DNA from 3 places in the Arthrobacter sp. NicSoilB11 genome. Region 1 is predicted to be linked to each of the others. Evidence: predicted binding sites of a transcription regulator. Region 1 holds the regulator's gene; each other region holds the start of a gene.
The links. The regulator LexA, encoded in region 1, represses DNA repair genes until DNA is damaged. The targets are predictions, from matches to a motif close to TCGAACANNTGTTCGA.
Positions count from the first base shown of each region.

Region 2: the regulator LexA is predicted to act here: its motif matches at 2,755-2,770, upstream of umuD (translesion error-prone DNA polymerase V autoproteolytic subunit).
Region 3: the regulator LexA is predicted to act here: its motif matches at 3,153-3,168, upstream of LDO14_RS20125 (shikimate dehydrogenase).

Region 1 is NZ_AP024657.1:1,653,236-1,658,530, reverse strand. Features, by position in the region: gene LDO14_RS07730 (histidinol-phosphate transaminase) at 1-609, opposite strand, end outside; gene LDO14_RS07725 (LysM peptidoglycan-binding domain-containing protein) at 718-1,119, opposite strand; gene lexA (transcriptional repressor LexA) at 1,473-2,207, shown strand; gene LDO14_RS07715 (ATP-dependent DNA helicase) at 2,286-4,346, opposite strand; gene hflX (GTPase HflX) at 4,339-5,295, opposite strand, start outside.
Region 2 is NZ_AP024657.1:172,639-177,933, forward strand. Features, by position in the region: gene LDO14_RS00835 (ABC transporter substrate-binding protein) at 1-818, opposite strand, end outside; gene LDO14_RS00840 (Y-family DNA polymerase) at 987-2,285, opposite strand; gene umuD (translesion error-prone DNA polymerase V autoproteolytic subunit) at 2,310-2,741, opposite strand; gene LDO14_RS00850 (Cof-type HAD-IIB family hydrolase) at 2,893-3,711, shown strand; gene LDO14_RS00855 (hypothetical protein) at 3,823-4,086, shown strand; gene LDO14_RS00860 (glycerophosphodiester phosphodiesterase) at 4,129-4,953, shown strand; gene LDO14_RS00865 (hypothetical protein) at 4,950-5,264, opposite strand.
Region 3 is NZ_AP024657.1:4,323,687-4,328,981, reverse strand. Features, by position in the region: gene LDO14_RS20140 (ATP-dependent DNA ligase) at 1-583, shown strand, start outside; gene LDO14_RS20135 (MFS transporter) at 694-2,013, opposite strand; gene LDO14_RS20130 (IclR family transcriptional regulator) at 2,323-3,114, shown strand; gene LDO14_RS20125 (shikimate dehydrogenase) at 3,262-4,143, shown strand; gene LDO14_RS20120 (sugar phosphate isomerase/epimerase and 4-hydroxyphenylpyruvate domain-containing protein) at 4,143-5,295, shown strand, end outside.

The DNA.
Region 1 (5,295 bases):
CTCGTGGTAGGCCTCGTCGACGATCACCACGGTCTGGCTGTCCTCGCCGGCGTCATAGACAGCCTCCACAACGTCAAGCCCCAGGCCGGTCCCCGTGGGGTTGTTGGGCGAGCAGAGGAAGACGATGTTGGGCCGCAGCTCCTCGACCTGCCGGGCGGCGGATTCGGCGCTCAGGTCGTAGCCTTCCGAGCGCACTCCCGTGATGTATTGGGTGTCGGTTCCGCTGGCGAGCAGAGGGTACATGGAGTACGTGGGTGGAAAGCCCAGGGCGGTGCGGCCGGGGCCGCCGAAGGCCTGGAGGATCTGCTGCAGGACCTCGTTGGAGCCGTTGGCTGCCCAGAGGTTTGATTCGTCGAGCCCGTGCCCCAGGTATTCCGCGAGAGCTTTCCGCAGGTCGGTGAATTCCCTGTCCGGGTACCGGTTGAGGCCTGCAGCTGCTTCCGTGACCGCCGCGCTGATGGCGGCGCGCACGTCCGCCGGAACACCATGGGTGTTCTCATTGACGTTCAGCAAAATGGGAACGTCCAGTTGGGGTGCCCCGTAGGGGGTCAGCCCGCGAAGATTGCTGCGGAGGGGAAGTCGGTTCAGACGCTCTAGCTGGTCGTTCACCTGAACAGTTTAGTTGCCGCGGCAACTACCGGAAAATGTGACGGATTCTGTTCGCCACCGGCGTTGCTGTCCCGGTCATCTTTCTCAAAGGCCAACCCCAGGTGCCGCTCAGTGCGTGGGGACGAACAGCTGCTGCCCCGGCAGCACAGCGGCGGCCGGAAGGTTGTTGAGCTGGACGATGTCCGCCACCACGTCCCGGGCATCGCGGTCCGGAGCAACAGCGCCTGCGATGCTCCACAACGACTGGCCCGCCTGCACCGTCACGGTGACCGTCGGCGTCACGGCCAAATCCGCAGCTGAATCGGATGCCTTGGCCGGTGCGTTGAAAAGTCCGGACAGGGACAGCAGGAGTACCGCGAGGAGCACAAGCGGAACTCCGATCAGGACGATCCGCCCCCGGCGGGTCAGCCGCAGGGGCGCTGCTGACGGCGTCCGGCGCTGCGAGGGCTTCCGGGTCTGCAGGGAAACGCGGTGCGTAGGTGAAACCTGGTGAAGAGATAAAGCTGACATGAACTAAGCCCTCCTGGACCTGCCGTGCTGCCCGGGTGTCCGCCCGCTGCCGCCCTGCCGTTCACACCATGTCCGGAGCTTCTCCGGCCATGTTTTCGAACGGGGCAATCGCTGGCTAGAACACATGTTCGAACTTTGCTTGTTAAGTTTTAGCACCTATCAACGAACAATGTCGAGACTCGCTAGAACAAATGTTTGAAAAAGCAATGTGGCTGGCCTAGCTTTGAACCAAAGAACAACCACCACTGAAGTTGAACAGCAGGGTCTGACAATGACAGTGGGAGTCCTTCCGGCGGCGCTGTGGAACAGGCCGCAACGGAAGATCCGGCGGCAAGCGAAAGGCATTGGCGAATATGGCAGCAGCAGCCGCCGGGGGCAGGACCGCCCCGCAACCCAGGAAGACCGCCAAGGGCTTGACCCCCCGGCAGAAGAAGATCCTCGAGACCATCCAGCGCTCGGTCAATGACAACGGCTACCCGCCCTCCATGCGGGAGATCGGCGACACGGTTGGCCTGGCCAGCCTGTCCAGCGTGACCCACCAGCTCTCGCAGCTGGAGAAGCTGGGTTACCTGCGGCGCGACCCCAAACGGCCGCGGGCCATGGAGGTGCTGATGCCCCTCACGCTGGACAGCGGAAGCAATGCCGCCGGCGCCTCCCCCGCGCCGCAGGCCACGGGCGGCGGTGCCACGGTAACGGAGCTGCCCACCGCGCTGGATACGGCCATGGTTCCGCTGGTTGGCCGGATCGCTGCCGGCGGTCCCATCCTCGCTGAGCAGCTCGTGGAGGATGTCATGCCGCTCCCCCGCCAGCTGGTCGGCCAGGGCGAGCTCTTCATGCTTAGGGTGGCCGGCGACTCCATGGTGGATGCCGCCATCTGTGACGGTGACTGGGTGGTGGTGCGGCGCCAGGCGGACGCAGCCAACGGGGACATCGTTGCTGCCCTGCTGGATGACGAGGCAACCGTCAAGACATTCCGCCAGCGCGACGGCCACACCTGGCTGCTGCCCCAAAACACGCAGTACGAACCCATTCTGGGCGACCATGCCACCATCATGGGCAAGGTTGTCTCGGTCCTGCGTTCCCTCTGACCGCGTCTCCCGCGAAGGGACGGCCTGCCGGAAATTGCACGGCGGCTGCCCCCGCTGGCGTCGTTCGCCTGCCGGGCCCTACGTGGCCGCGTCCGCGCCCAGCCTGGCCAATGCCGCCAGCGCCTTGCTGCGGTCCGTGGTAGCCCAGAACGGCGGCAGGGCGCCGCGGAGGAATCCGGCGTAGCGCCCTGTTGCCAGCCGGGAATCCAGAACGGCCACCACTCCCTTGTCTCCCGTGGACCGGATCAGGCGGCCGGCACCCTGGGCCAGCCTGATGGCGGCATGCGTGGCCGAGACGGACATGAAGCCGTTTCCGCCGGCCTGGGCCACGGCACGCGAACGCGCGGTCATCAGCGGATCATCCGGCCTGGGGAACGGGATGCGGTCGATCACCACCAGGCGGCAGGAGCCTCCCGGAACGTCAACCCCCTGCCACAGGGACATAGTCCCGAAGAGGCAGGTGTCCGGTTCGTCGGCGAACTGCTTCACCAAAGCGGTCATGGTCGACTCGCCCTGGCAGAGGACAGTCACATCGAGCTTCGGCCGCAGGGCGTCGGCAGCCTCTTCGGCAGCCCGTCGGGATGAAAACAGGCAGAGGGCACCCCCGCCGGACGCTTTGATGAGCGCTTCCAGTTCCTCCAGCGCCTCCGGCGAAACGCCGCGGCCCGGCTTTGGCAGGTGGCCGGCCACGTAGAGGATGCCCTGTTTCGGGTAGTCGAAGGGCGAGCCGACATCCACACCCGTCCAGCTGGGTGCGCCGTCGCCGATAAGGCCCAGTCCCCCGGCCGCGGGTTCAAATGCCGAGCCAATGGCGAGGGTTGCGGACGTCAGCACGACGGTGTGCCCGGCGAAGAGTCCTTCCCGGAGCCTGCCTGCCACGGACAGCGGCGCGATGTTGACCAGCACCGGGGCATTGTCATCGGGCTGGGAATATCCCTGGCCGGGATCGAACGTGCCGGCCCGGGAAAACCACACGACCTCGCGGTTTTCACGGGCAGCAATAAGCCGCTCACACAATTCCAGGATGAGCATGAGGCGGGACCGGGCCAGCTGCCGGCCGCCGTCGGCCGTGGCGTTGCTGTCCCCCTTGGAATCGGACAACGCGGCCCGGCACGCCTCCCGCAACTGGTCCATGCAGTCCAGCTGTTCGTCGTTCAGCCCGTTGGGAAGCAGGCCGCTGGGCGCACCGGCGAGGGCCAGTTCAAGGTTTGCGGCTGCGGCGTTCAGCGCGTCCACCGTGATGGCGGTATGTTTGCGGGCGCCGGAAGCGGCAGCGTGGACCATGGCCACCGACAGCTGACCGGACACGGCTCCGGTGACCCGGTCCTGCAACTCGTGCGCTTCATCCACCACCACGACGTCGTACTCGGGCAGGACTGCAAGTCCTTCGAAGGCGCTGACGGCCAGCATGGCGTGATTCGTCACCACCACATCTGCCTCGGCTGCGTCCTGCCGGGCCAGCTCGCTGAAGCACTCGGCGGCCATGGGGCACTTTTGGGCCCCCAGGCACTCCATGGAAGTGACGGAGACCTGGCGCCAGGCACGGTCCGTCACACCAGGCAGGAGCTCATCCCGGTCGCCGGTGGCCGTCTTCTCCGCCCACTCGCGGAGCCGCACCACCTCCTTGCCAAGCTGGGACGAGGGTCCGCCCACGGAGGCGGCAAAGTGCGGGACGCTGGTGTCTTCGCCCAAGGAGAAAAGCTGACCCTCGGAAGGCTCCTCGGAGGGGAACCCGCCTTCCAGTTTGTGCCGGCAGACATAGTTTGACCGGCCTTTCACCAAGGCAACCTTGACCGGCCGTTCCAGGGCCGGGGTGATGTTCTTCAGCAGCCGCGGCAGGTCCCTGCCAACAATCTGGGTTTGCAGGGCCAGCGTGGCCGTGGACACCAGAGCGGGCTTGTTGCTCTCCAGGGCGTGGGCGATGAGCGGCACCAGGTAGGCCAGCGACTTGCCCGTGCCCGTGCCCGCCTGGACCAGCAGGTGGTTGCCGGTTTTGATGGCCCGGGCCACCTGCCGGGCCATCTCGTGTTGTCCGGTGCGGCTTTGTCCGCCCATGCCGGCGACGGCGCGGTCGAGCAGTTCGATGACGAACTGCTCGCCGGCCGTCTGCGCGGTTTCGCCGGCGGCGGGGTCACTCATTGACGATGAATGGTTCCAGTTCGGACGCCAGGCCCTCGCGGACCTTCACCGCAGCCCTGGTACCTGCCTCAACGTGGTCAACGCTGAGGATTTCAGCGTCGGACTCATGGAGCTTGCTGACCAGGTCTCCGCGGTCATACGGGATGAGGAGTTCCATCTTGACCGAAGGCCGGGGAATGGCTTCGCTGATGGCCTTCAGCAGTTCCGGGATGCCCTCACCCGTCCGGGCCGAGACCACCACATGCCGCGGTTCGCGCTGCTTCAGGCGCTCCACCACGAACGGGTCAGCTGCATCAGCCTTGTTCAGCACGATGATCTCCGGCACCTTGCGGGCATCAACTTCGCTGAAGACCTTCCGGACGGCGGCGATCTGCCCTTCGGGGTCCGGATGCGACACGTCCACCACGTGCAGGATCAGATCCGAGTCCGCCACTTCCTCGAGGGTCGAACGGAAGGCCTCCACCAGCTGGGTGGGCAGCGAACGGACGAATCCAACGGTGTCGGCCAGGGTGTATCCCAGGCCGTCCGCGGTTTCCGCCTTGCGGACGGTGGGATCCAGGGTGGCGAACAGTGCGTTCTCCACGAGGACTCCGGCGTCCGTAAGCCGGTTCAGCAGTGAGGACTTGCCGGCGTTGGTATACCCGGCGATCGCCACGGAGGGCACTTCATTGCGACGGCGGTTGGCCCGCTTGGTCTCGCGTGCCGGCTTCATTGCGGCGATTTCACGCCGCAGCTTCGCCATGCGGGTACGGATCCGGCGCCGGTCCAACTCGATCTTGGTTTCACCAGGACCGCGGGAGCCCATGCCGGCGGCAGCGCCACCCACCTGGCCACCGGCCTGGCGGGACATCGACTCACCCCAGCCGCGGAGGCGCGGAAGCAGGTACTCGAGCTGCGCGAGCTCCACCTGCGCTTTGCCTTCACGGCTCTTGGCATGCTGGGCGAAGAT
Region 2 (5,295 bases), 1.5 Mb from region 1:
ATGGTGGTGGGGAACTCGCCCGGCTTGCCGGACAGTGTGCCATCCCACAGGTCCTTTTCATCGACCAGGACCTTCGCTCCGGCCGTCAGCACCAGCCGTGACGCCCACGGTTCAGGCAACCACGCGCCGTCGAGCTTGCCGTCCTGGAACAGCTTTAGGGTCTGGGCGTTCTCGGTGGGATTGATGGCCACGTCCCCGCTGCCGTCCACGTTGGTCTTGTAGCCCTGGGTGGCAAGCCAGGCCCGGAGGGCGACGTCCTGCGTGCCGCCGAGCTGCGGCGACGCGAGCGTCCTGCCCTTCAGGTCTGCAGCGGAGCCGATTTCCGGCTTGACCACCAGCTGTGCGCCGCCGGCCGCGGCACCGGCGATGATGTTGACGGATTCGCCCTGGCTCTTCACGAAGGAGTTGATGGCCGGGTTCGGGCCGATGTAGGTGGCGTCGATGGCGCCGGCGTTCAGCGCTTCGATGGCTGCGGGGCCGGCGTTGAACACCTGGGTGCTGAGCTTGGTGCTGCCCAGTTCATCGGCGATGAAGCCCTTGCTGACCCCTACCAGGGCGGGGGCGTGGGTGACGTTGCCGAAGTAGCCAAGCTTCAGCTCGGCCGCCGGGTTGCCGGCGGGCGCCACGTCGGCTGCCGGTGCAGCGGTGCCGTTGTTGACGGCGGAGGCGACGGCGGCACCCCCGCCGATCAGGGCCAGCGCGGCTGCCGCGATGCCGATTTTGAGGCCGAGCGGGCGCTGGGGCTTGGCTGACCCGCCGGCGATGATGCGGGTGGATGCTTGCTGGTTTTGCGGACTCTTGTCCTGCGGGTTTGCCATGGGGAAATCCTTTGCTGGGGCTGATGCTGAGACGAGATTACGGAGCGCCCGGCGGCCCCACAATCATTCGTGTCGCAGTGGTTCACGGGGAGACGCGAAGCCTCAATGCGGCGTAGCAGGGCGTTAAAAATCGTCGCGGAGCGTCTTGATTCGGCCCTCCTGGTGCCCCTACGCGGCCTTCACCAGGGGGAGCTCGTCCCAGTGCGTGGTGTAACGGGGCGAACGCATGTCCCGCTTCATGGTCCAGTCCAGGCCCGACTTGATGCCCGCATGCCCCAGCCCGATGGACCCCCGTCCAAACCGGCGGCTCACATCCTCAAGCAATGGCCCGATGCCGCGTTCCTCGTGCCGGTTCTCGAACAGTTCGAGCGGGGGCTGGTTTCCCGTGGGCCGCAGGTCGGTGAGCATCAGGCCCGCTTTGGCATATTTCAGTCCATCCCGGATATTGGGCAGCAGCGCGTGGGCGGCTTTGGTGAGCAGGAGTGGATCCGCGGTGGGCATGGGCAACGAGACGCAGACCGAAGGGTAGGCCTGTTCGTAATCCCTGAAGGGGGACGTGGCAGCGAAGGCCGTCAGCACTTTCGCCTGCAGTCCGTGCTTGGACAGCCTGGCGCTCGCCTGCTGCCCGTAGATGCTCAGAACCTCGCGCAGGCCGGCGGCGGTGGTCACGGGAGTGGCGAAGGAACGGGAAAATATCAGCTGGTCGCGGCCGACGCGCTCCTCCTCCATGGGAATGCACGGGGTGCCGCGCAGTTCCAGGACGGTGCGCATCAGCACCACCGAAAACTTGTCCCTGATCGCCACCGGATCCGCCCGGACCAGGTCCAGCACGGTGAAGATGCCCAACACGTTGAGCCGCTTCATCAGCCGCCCGGCAATGCCCCACACCTCGTCCACCGGCAACCGGCCCATGAGGGCCTCGCGAACGTCGGCCGGGACCGACTCCCAGAGGCAGACCCCGCCAAAAGCGGCGTTGTTCTTGGCCCACTTGTTGCAGAGCTTTGCCAGGGTCTTGGTGGGGGCGATGCCCACGCAGACCGGCACCCCCACGTGCCGCCGCACGGCCTCTTTCATCCTGCGGCCCAGGGCCAGCAGCTCGTCGGGTTTTCCCTTCACGCCCAGGAACGCTTCGTCGATGCTGTAAACCTCCAGCCACGCCGAGTACCTGCCCAGCAGCTCCATCACCCGGGAGCTGATGTCCCCGTAGAGCTCATAGTTGCTGGACTTCGCCACCAGGCCCCACTCCTTGGCCCGCGGCGCGAGCTTGAACCAGGGCTCGCCGGTGGCGATGCCCAGGGCCTTCGCCTCGGGGGAGCGCGTCACCGCGCAGCCGTCATTGTTGGACAGCACCACCAGCGGGCGGCCCTCCAGGGAGGGGTCGAAGGCGCGCTCCGCGGAGGCGTAGAAGCAGTTGACATCCACGTGGGCGATCTGCGGCATCCGCCGCATGAGCACCGGCTTAGGCATGCTGCTCCTCAAACGTGGAATATCTCAGACATGGTGCAGGCACCTGGTGGCGACACCCCAGATGGTCAGCTCGGACAGGGCGGGGACGTGGATATCCGGATATTTGGGGTTCTCCGCCTGCAGCACCACGCCGGTGCCGGTGATGCGGAGGCGCTTAACCGTCAGCTCCCCGTCCAGCACCGCAATCACCACACACCCGTCCTTCGGCTCCAGTGCCCGGTTCACGATCAGTTCGTCACCGTCGCTGATGCCGGCGCCCTCCATGGAGTCCCCGGTGACCCGGACCACGAAGGTGCTGGTGATGTCCTTGATGAGGTGCGCGTTCAAGTCGATCCGCCCGTCAAAGTAGTCCTGCGCAGGAGACGGAAACCCTGCCGCCACCGCCACGGGGGAGATCAGCACCGAGAACAACGAGGCGCCCGCATCTATCACGCGGGGACCGATAATAACGCCCACAACACACCCTTATTCGAATATATGTTCGATAGTTTCAGTGTAGACCCGGAGGCTGACAACGGCACCACCCCGGCCGTCCCTGGACAGCCCGCGGACCCGAAGCGGCCGCCCCGGCGGCGACGGTGCGCAAACCCCCACGTAGACTGGCATCATGCGGCTGGTAGCAAGCGATATTGACGGAACGATCCTTGGGCACGACGGAAAAATCAGCCCCCGCACCATCCGCGCCTTCCACGCCTGCCGCGATGCCGGCGTCGAGCTCGTGTTTGTCACGGGCCGTCCGCCGCGCTGGCTGCACCCCCTCGAGGAGCAGCTGGGCCACACGGGACGGGTGATCTGCTCCAACGGTGCCGTGGTCTGGGACCTGGAGACGGACCGCCTGGTCTCCGCCCGCACCCTGGCGATCCACACCGTCCTGGAGGTCCGCGGCATCATCAAGGCGCTCCGCCCCGCGGCCCTGTTCGCAGCGGAAACGCTCACCGGATTCCATCTGGAACCGGGCTTCATCGAAAACGAATCCAGCGAGCTGCTGGCCGAATTCACCCCGGCCCCGCTGAAGGACACGCTCACCAGTGACGATTCGGTGGTCAAATTCCTTGCCATCGTCCGCGACGGCACACCCGATGATTTCCTCGCCGAGGTGGCACCCGCCGTCGAGCACCTGGCCGCGACGACCCACTCCTCGCCCGGCGTTGCCATGCTGGAACTCTCCCTGCCGGGTGTCAACAAGGCCGTTACCCTGGCCGAGTACGCTTCGGGGCTGGGCATTGACGCCGCGGATGTGGTGGCCTTCGGCGACATGCCCAATGACATCGAGATGCTCCGGTGGGCGGGTCACGGCTATGCCATGGCCAGCGGCCATCCGGAGGCCATCCGCGCGGCGGGGCAGCAGGCACCGCATTTTGACGACGACGGCGTGGCCCAGGTTTTGGAGGCGCGGCTCGCCTCCCTGGGCGTCCAGTTTTCCTGACCGCAGCAGCCCCCCGTATTCACAGCTGCCGCTCACCTGGCGTTTACCTTCGCCCCCTAGCGTGAACCATGGAAAGCAGGCACTACTTACGCCGGCTCATAGGGGGCAACCATGGCAAGGAACGTCAAACAGCACATGGCCGATGGGCCGCACCGGCCAGCAACCCCGGCTCCGCACTGGAAGCAGCTGCGCCAGGGCGACCGGGTCCGCGTCCTGCTTTCTCCCGGTTTTGAGGCGGGCGGCGTGGTGGACACCATCACCGCCGACCACACGGCAGTCTGGGTCCACCTGGACGGCGGCCGCGGCCGGACGCTCCTGCACTGCGGCGACGGGGTGGACATTGTGCCATGCGGGGAAACCGACTGCGCTGACTGACCCGCCGGCCCCAACCCCGCGCGGCTCGGGTACGCTCACATTGTGACCCTGCCCTTTTTCGAGCACAAGGACGACGCCGGTCGGCAGCTACCCATCGCCATGGCCCACCGCGGGTTCTCGGCTGAGGGGCTGGAAAACTCGATGGCTGCGTTCCGCTCCGGCGTCGAACTGGGCTTCCGGTACCTGGAAACGGACGTGCACACCACGGCCGACGGCGTGCTGCTGCTCTTCCACGATGAAGCCCTGGACCGCCTGACCGACGGCAGCGGCCGCGTGGCGGACCTGCCGGCCGCGGACGTCGCCAAGGCCAGGATCAACGGCCGCGAGCCCATCCCCACGTTCGATGAATTGGTGACCCAGCTGCCACACGCCCGGCTGAACCTGGACGTCAAGGACTGGGGCTCCGTCCACAGCACGGCCGCCGCCATCGAGCGGCACCAAGTGCACCAGCGGGTGCTGGTCACCAGTTTTTCGGACCGTCGACGGCGGGCGGTGCTGAAACTGCTCAGCCGGCCGGTTGCCTCCTCCGCCGGCGTGTCCTCCAATGCCCTCTTCACCCTGCTGGGCCCCGTGCTTCCACGCCCGGTGTTCCACCGGCTCATGCGCCGGGTGCTCAGGGACGTCCATGCGCTGCAGGTCCCCGTCCGCTATGGACGGATCCCTGTGGCCACCGCCGGGTTCATCCGCCGCGCCCACGCCCTTGGCCTGGCGGTGCACGTCTGGACCATCAACGATGCCGCGGAAATGCACCGCCTCCTCGACCTGGGCGCGGACGGCATCGTCACGGACCGCGCGGACCTGCTTCGCGAAGTGCTCATGGAGCGCGGGGAGTGGCCGCAGGGCCACCCGCCTGCGCCGGGTTCCTAGCCTCCGGACGGCGCGGTGGCGTCGCCGGTAAGGCCGTCGCGGTCCGCCTGGCCAGGGTCAGTTTCGTCGGTGTCACCGCCCAGGGGACGGTTGGAGACCGGTGCCGGGGCAGCGCCTGTCTTGAGGCCGGGCGCCTTCTGCTTCTCCGCCTCCATGGCATTTGAACCTTCACTCAGGGACGAGTGGACTTCCACGCCGTCATTGGGGTTCGTGGGGTCGGGCACATTCATCTTCTCCGTCGGCTTGGATGTTCCGGCCAGGTCCTCCATGGCGTTTTCTGCTGCCTTGCCGATGCTGTCGCCGATTCCCATCTGACTGCTCCTTCCGACATTGCGTGCCGGC
Region 3 (5,295 bases), 1.7 Mb from region 1:
CGCGCAGTGGTTCGAACAGTTCGAGGGCGCCGGGCTGGACGGCATCGTGGCCAAGCGGCTGGACGGCCGGTACGAGCCGGACAAGCGGGTGATGTTCAAGGTCAAGCACGAGCGCACGGCCGACTGCGTGGTGGCAGGATACCGCCTCCACAAGAGCGGTCCCGATGCTATCGGGTCCCTCCTGCTGGGCCTCTACAAGGACGACGGCGGCCTGGCGAGCGTGGGCGTGATCGGCGCCTTCCCCATGAAGCGCCGCAAGGAACTGTTCGAAGAACTCCAGCCGCTGGTGACCGGCTTCGAGGGCCACCCGTGGGCGTGGGGCAAGCAGGAAGAAGGGGAACGGACGCCGCGGAACGCCGAAGGCAGCAGGTGGAGCGCCGGGAAGGACCTGTCCTTCGTCCCACTGCGGCCCGAACTGGTGGTGGAGGTCCGCTACGACCACATGGAGGGCGACAGGTTCCGCCACACGGCCCAGTTCAACCGCTGGCGCCCGGACCGGGACCCGGAGTCCTGCACCTATGAGCAATTGGAGGAACCGGTCAATTTTGACCTGGCCTCGGTGCTGGAGACCGGGCGGGGGTAAGTGCCCTGCGGGACGCTTCCGAAGCAGCCCATCTTTCACGAAGGAAAGCCCGCCATTTGGGGGAATGGCGGGCTTTCCGGCTCTAAACCGGGCTGGTGTGACGTCGGCGCCTACTTCACGCCCAGCAGGTTGGTGGGGGTCCGGAAGGACTCCTTGGCCGTGAGTGCCGAGACGGCGGCGATGGCGCAGATGATGGCGGTGAAGATGCTGATCTGGACCCAGCCGCCCGCCTGGATGCCGCCCATCGCAGCCACAATGGCCGGGGCGAAGCCAGCCATCAGGAACCCGAGCTGGGTGCCGATGGCCAGGCCGGAGAAGCGGACCTTGGTGCTGAACATCTCGGCGTAGAAGGACGGCCACACGGCGTTGGAGGCGGCGTAGCCGAAGGAGAAGAAGCCGATGGCTGCAACGAACATCAACGGGATGCTGTGGGATTCCAGGCTGAGCAGGAACAGCGGGGTGAGGATTGCGCTGGCCACGGCGCCGTAAATGAAGACGGGCTTGCGGCCGATCCTGTCCGCGAGCTTCCCGAAGAGCGGCTGGGTGCCCAGGGCCACCAGGTTGGCCCCCACGACGAGCCACAGGGTGGTGGTGCCGTCCACTCCGGCCACGGTCTTGGCGTAGCTGATGGCCAGGGTGCCGAAGACGGTGGAGACGGCGGCAATGAAGGCGCAGGCGACAACACGCAGGACGTCGCGCCAGTGGCCCTTGAGGAGGTCGGCCACCGGGAGCTTGGAGATCTGGGCGTTCTTCTGCGCTTCCTCGAAGGCCGGCGGCTCGTGCAGCGTGCGGCGGATGAAGAAGGCAACCATGACCACGACGGCGCTGAGCCAGAACGGGACGCGCCAGCCGATGCCGTACTTGATCTCATCCGGCAGGGCCAGGACGGGGATGAAGACCAGGGCGGCGAGGATCTGGCCGCCCTGGGTACCGGTGAGGGTCCAGGACGTAAAGAAGGAACGCTGGTTGTCCGGAGCGTGCTCCAGGGTCATGGACGAGGCGCCGGCCTGCTCACCGGCGGCGGAGAGGCCCTGGCACAGGCGGGCCAGCACCAGCAGGACCGGGGCCCACCAGCCGACCGTGTGGAAGTCGGGGAGGCAGCCGATCACGAACGTCGACGCGCCCATGAGCAGCAGGGTAAACATCAGGACCTTCCGGCGGCCCACCCGGTCGCCGAAGTGGCCCAGGATGATGGCGCCCACGGGACGTGCCACGTAGGCGAAGCCGAAGGTGGCGAAGGACATGATGGCAGCGTTGGTGTCTGCATCGGGGAAGAAGACCTTGGGGAAGATCAGCGCCGCAGCGGATCCGAAGATGAAGAAGTCGTAGTATTCGACGGCGCTGCCCAGGAAGCTGGCGAGGGCTGCTTTCCTGGGCGTCCCGGCACGGGTGAGGGCACCCGCCCCGGCGGACGGAAGTGTCTGGCTCATGGTGTTCCTTTGGTGTGACGACATTGTCGCGGATGGATCTGGAGGTCGCAGCCGCCGCTGCCTTGGTGCGGGCGGGGCGCGATGCGGCTGGAGTCCGGAAGAAGACCCGGCGTCAGTAGCCACATGGTGGGAGCTACTTGTGCGATATAGAAACTATGACTGTGAGGGCAGTCACCTGTCAAGAAAATAATCACCATCTAGAAATAGCTCTCACATTGTGGCAACATGATTGCCATGAGTGTGAACCAAACCACAGCGGCCAATGAAGAATCCGCTGCTGCCCCTGCCGCCACGGAGCCCGTGAACGCCATGCCCCCGGAGGCGAAGGTTGGCGCGCGTCCTGCGGAACGCACGGACATGGTGGGCAAGGCCCTGGGCCTGCTTGTCCTCCTGGGGGACGAACCCCGCGGTGCCAGCGCCGCGGAAATTTCCCGCCGCGCGGAACTGCCGTTCAGCACAACCTACCGGCTGCTCGGATCCCTGACCCGTGACGGCTTTGTTGACTACGAGCCGGACGGCCGCCGCTACCACCTGGGCCTGCGCATCTTCCAGCTGGGCCAGCGGGTCTCCAACCACCACGGTTTCGCGGGCACTGCCATGCCCATCCTGCGCCGGGTGACCGAGCAGACCGGGGAAGCCACCATCCTCAGCGTCCGGGACGGCCTGCACCACCTCACCGTCAGCAAGGTGGACGGGCCGCAGATCTTCCGCGTCACCAGCGATCCGGGCCACCTGGGCTCCTTGTCCACCACTGCCGTCGGCAAGGCCCTGGTGGCATTCGCCGAGGATGCGGAACGGGAGCGGCTGCTCGCGGAACTCCCGCTCGAGGCGCTCACCGCCCGCTCCATCACCGACCGGGACGCGTTCCGGGCGGAAATCGAGGAGGTGCGCCGCCGCGGCTACGCGGTCATGGATGAGGAGAACGAGGCCGGCATGCGTGCCGTGGCGGTGCCCCTGCTCAACAGCCAGGGCCACGCCTTTGCCTCCCTGGCGACGGCCGTTCCGGTCTTCCGCCTGAGCCTCGAGGAGCTGGAGGCCCACGTCCCCGTCCTGGTCGATGCGGCAGCCGAGTTGGCTGCACGCCTTCCGCAGCGCGGCTAAGGCGCCTGTGCCGTTACTCAAAATATTTGGTTCGTATCTCGAACAGTAGTGCGAGAAGTGAACAAATGCTGTACTGTAATCCCTATCACCGGCGCAGCCCATCCCCGCATGGACACTGCCGGTGCCGTTACCAAAGGAGCTGCACGGATGAGTATTCGAACTGAGTCCTACCTCGTGGGACTGGTTGGAGACGGTGTCACGCCGTCGCTCACGCCGCCCATGCACGAACGGGAAGGTGACGTGCAGGGCCTGCGTTACCTCTACCGCCCCATCGACCTCCTGGAGCTGGGCCTGGCGGGCGAGTCCGTCGGCAGCATCCTGCAGAGCGCCCGGACGCTGGGCTTCAATGGGTTGAACATCACCCATCCCTGCAAGCAGCTGGTCCTGGAGTACCTTGACGAAATCTCCCCGGACGCCCGCCGCCTGGGCGCCGTCAACACCGTGGTGATCCGGGACGGCCGCTTCATCGGCTACAACACCGACTTCTCCGGCTTCGCCGCGGCACTGGCTTCCGGCCTCCCCGGGGCGTCGCTGGACCGCGTGGTCCAGCTCGGTGCCGGCGGTGCCGGATCTGCCGTCGCCTACGCCCTGCTGACCGCCGGCGTCAGGACCCTGCACCTGGTGGACGTGGACCCGGGACGCGCGGCAGCCCGGGCCGCCGAGCTCCAGGGCTTCTTCCCGGACAGCACCGTCACGGCAGGTACGACGGCGGAGCTGCCGCAGCTGATGCGCGTGGCCGACGGCCTGGTGCACTGCACCCCCGTGGGGATGGCCGCCCACCCCGGCGTGCCGCTGGACCTGGACCTGCTGGAGTCCCGGCACTGGGTGGCGGATATCGTCTACCGCCCCATCGACACGGAACTGGTCCGCGGCGCCCGGGCCAAGGGCTGCGACGTCCTGGACGGCGGCCGGATGGCCGTGGGCCAGGCCGCGGACGCGTTCCGGATCTTCACCGGGCTGGACGCGGACCCGGACCGCATGCGCGCCCACTTCCTGGAGCTCGTGGCAGCGGAAGAGGTGGCTGCCTGATGCGCACCGGAATCGCCACTGTCTGCCTGTCCGGAACCCTCAAAGAGAAGATGCAGGCCTGCGCCATCGCAGGCTTCGACGGCATCGAGATCTTCGAGCAGGACCTGGTGACGTCCCCGCTGAGTCCCGAGGACGTCCGCAAGCTGGCCGCGGACCTGGGCCTTGGCCTGGATCTTTACCAGCCCTTCCGGGATTTTGACGGCGTCAGCCCGGACCTGCTGAAGGCCAACCTCCGCCGGGCCGAGGCCAAGTTCCGGCTCATGGCCCGCCTGGGCATGGACACCATCCTGGTCTGCTCCAACGTTGCCACCGCCACCATCGACGACGACGGCCTCCGCGCCGAGCAGCTGGCACAGCTTGCCAACCTGGCCGGCGACCACGGCGTCAAGGTGGCCTATGAAGCGCTTGCGTGGGGCAAGTACGTCAACGACTACGAGCATGCCTACCGGCTGGTGGAGATGGTTGACCATCCCAATCTGGGCACTTGCCTGGACTCCTTCCACATCCTCTCGCGGGACTGGGAAACCGCCCACATTGAGGCATTCAACCCGGAGAAGATCTTCTTCGTCCAGGTTGCGGACGCCCCCAAGCTCTCCATGGATGTGCTGTCCTGGAGCCGGCACTACCGGGTGTTCCCGGGCGAGGGCCAGTTTGAGCTGGCCAAGTTCATGGGCCACGTGGTCCGGGCCGGGTACACCGGACCCGTTTCGCTGGAAGTCTTCAATGACGTTTTCCGCCAGTCGGACGTGGAGCGGACGGCCGTGGATGCCATGCGGTCGCTCATCTGGCTTGAAGAACAGAGCGCCAAGTGGCTGGCCGGTACCGAAGCCGCACCAGGCAACGGAGCAGCGCTCCGCCGTCGTTACCCCATGGAACTTGCCACCCTGCCCAAGGTGAACGAACCCGCGGGCTTCAACTTTGCCGAGGTCAAGGCGGACGACACCGCGCAGCTGGAGAAACTCCTGGGCCAGCTGGGCTTCGCCTTCGAGGGCAGGCACCGCACCAAGGACGTCCAGCTGTGGACCATGGGCCAGGCCCGGGTGATCATCAACGAACAGGCGGCCCGGCATGCCGAGCCGGCCATTGCCGCACTGGGGTTCGACGTCGATTCCCCCGTGATTGCCTCGGCGCGCGCCCAGCAGCTCAAGGCCC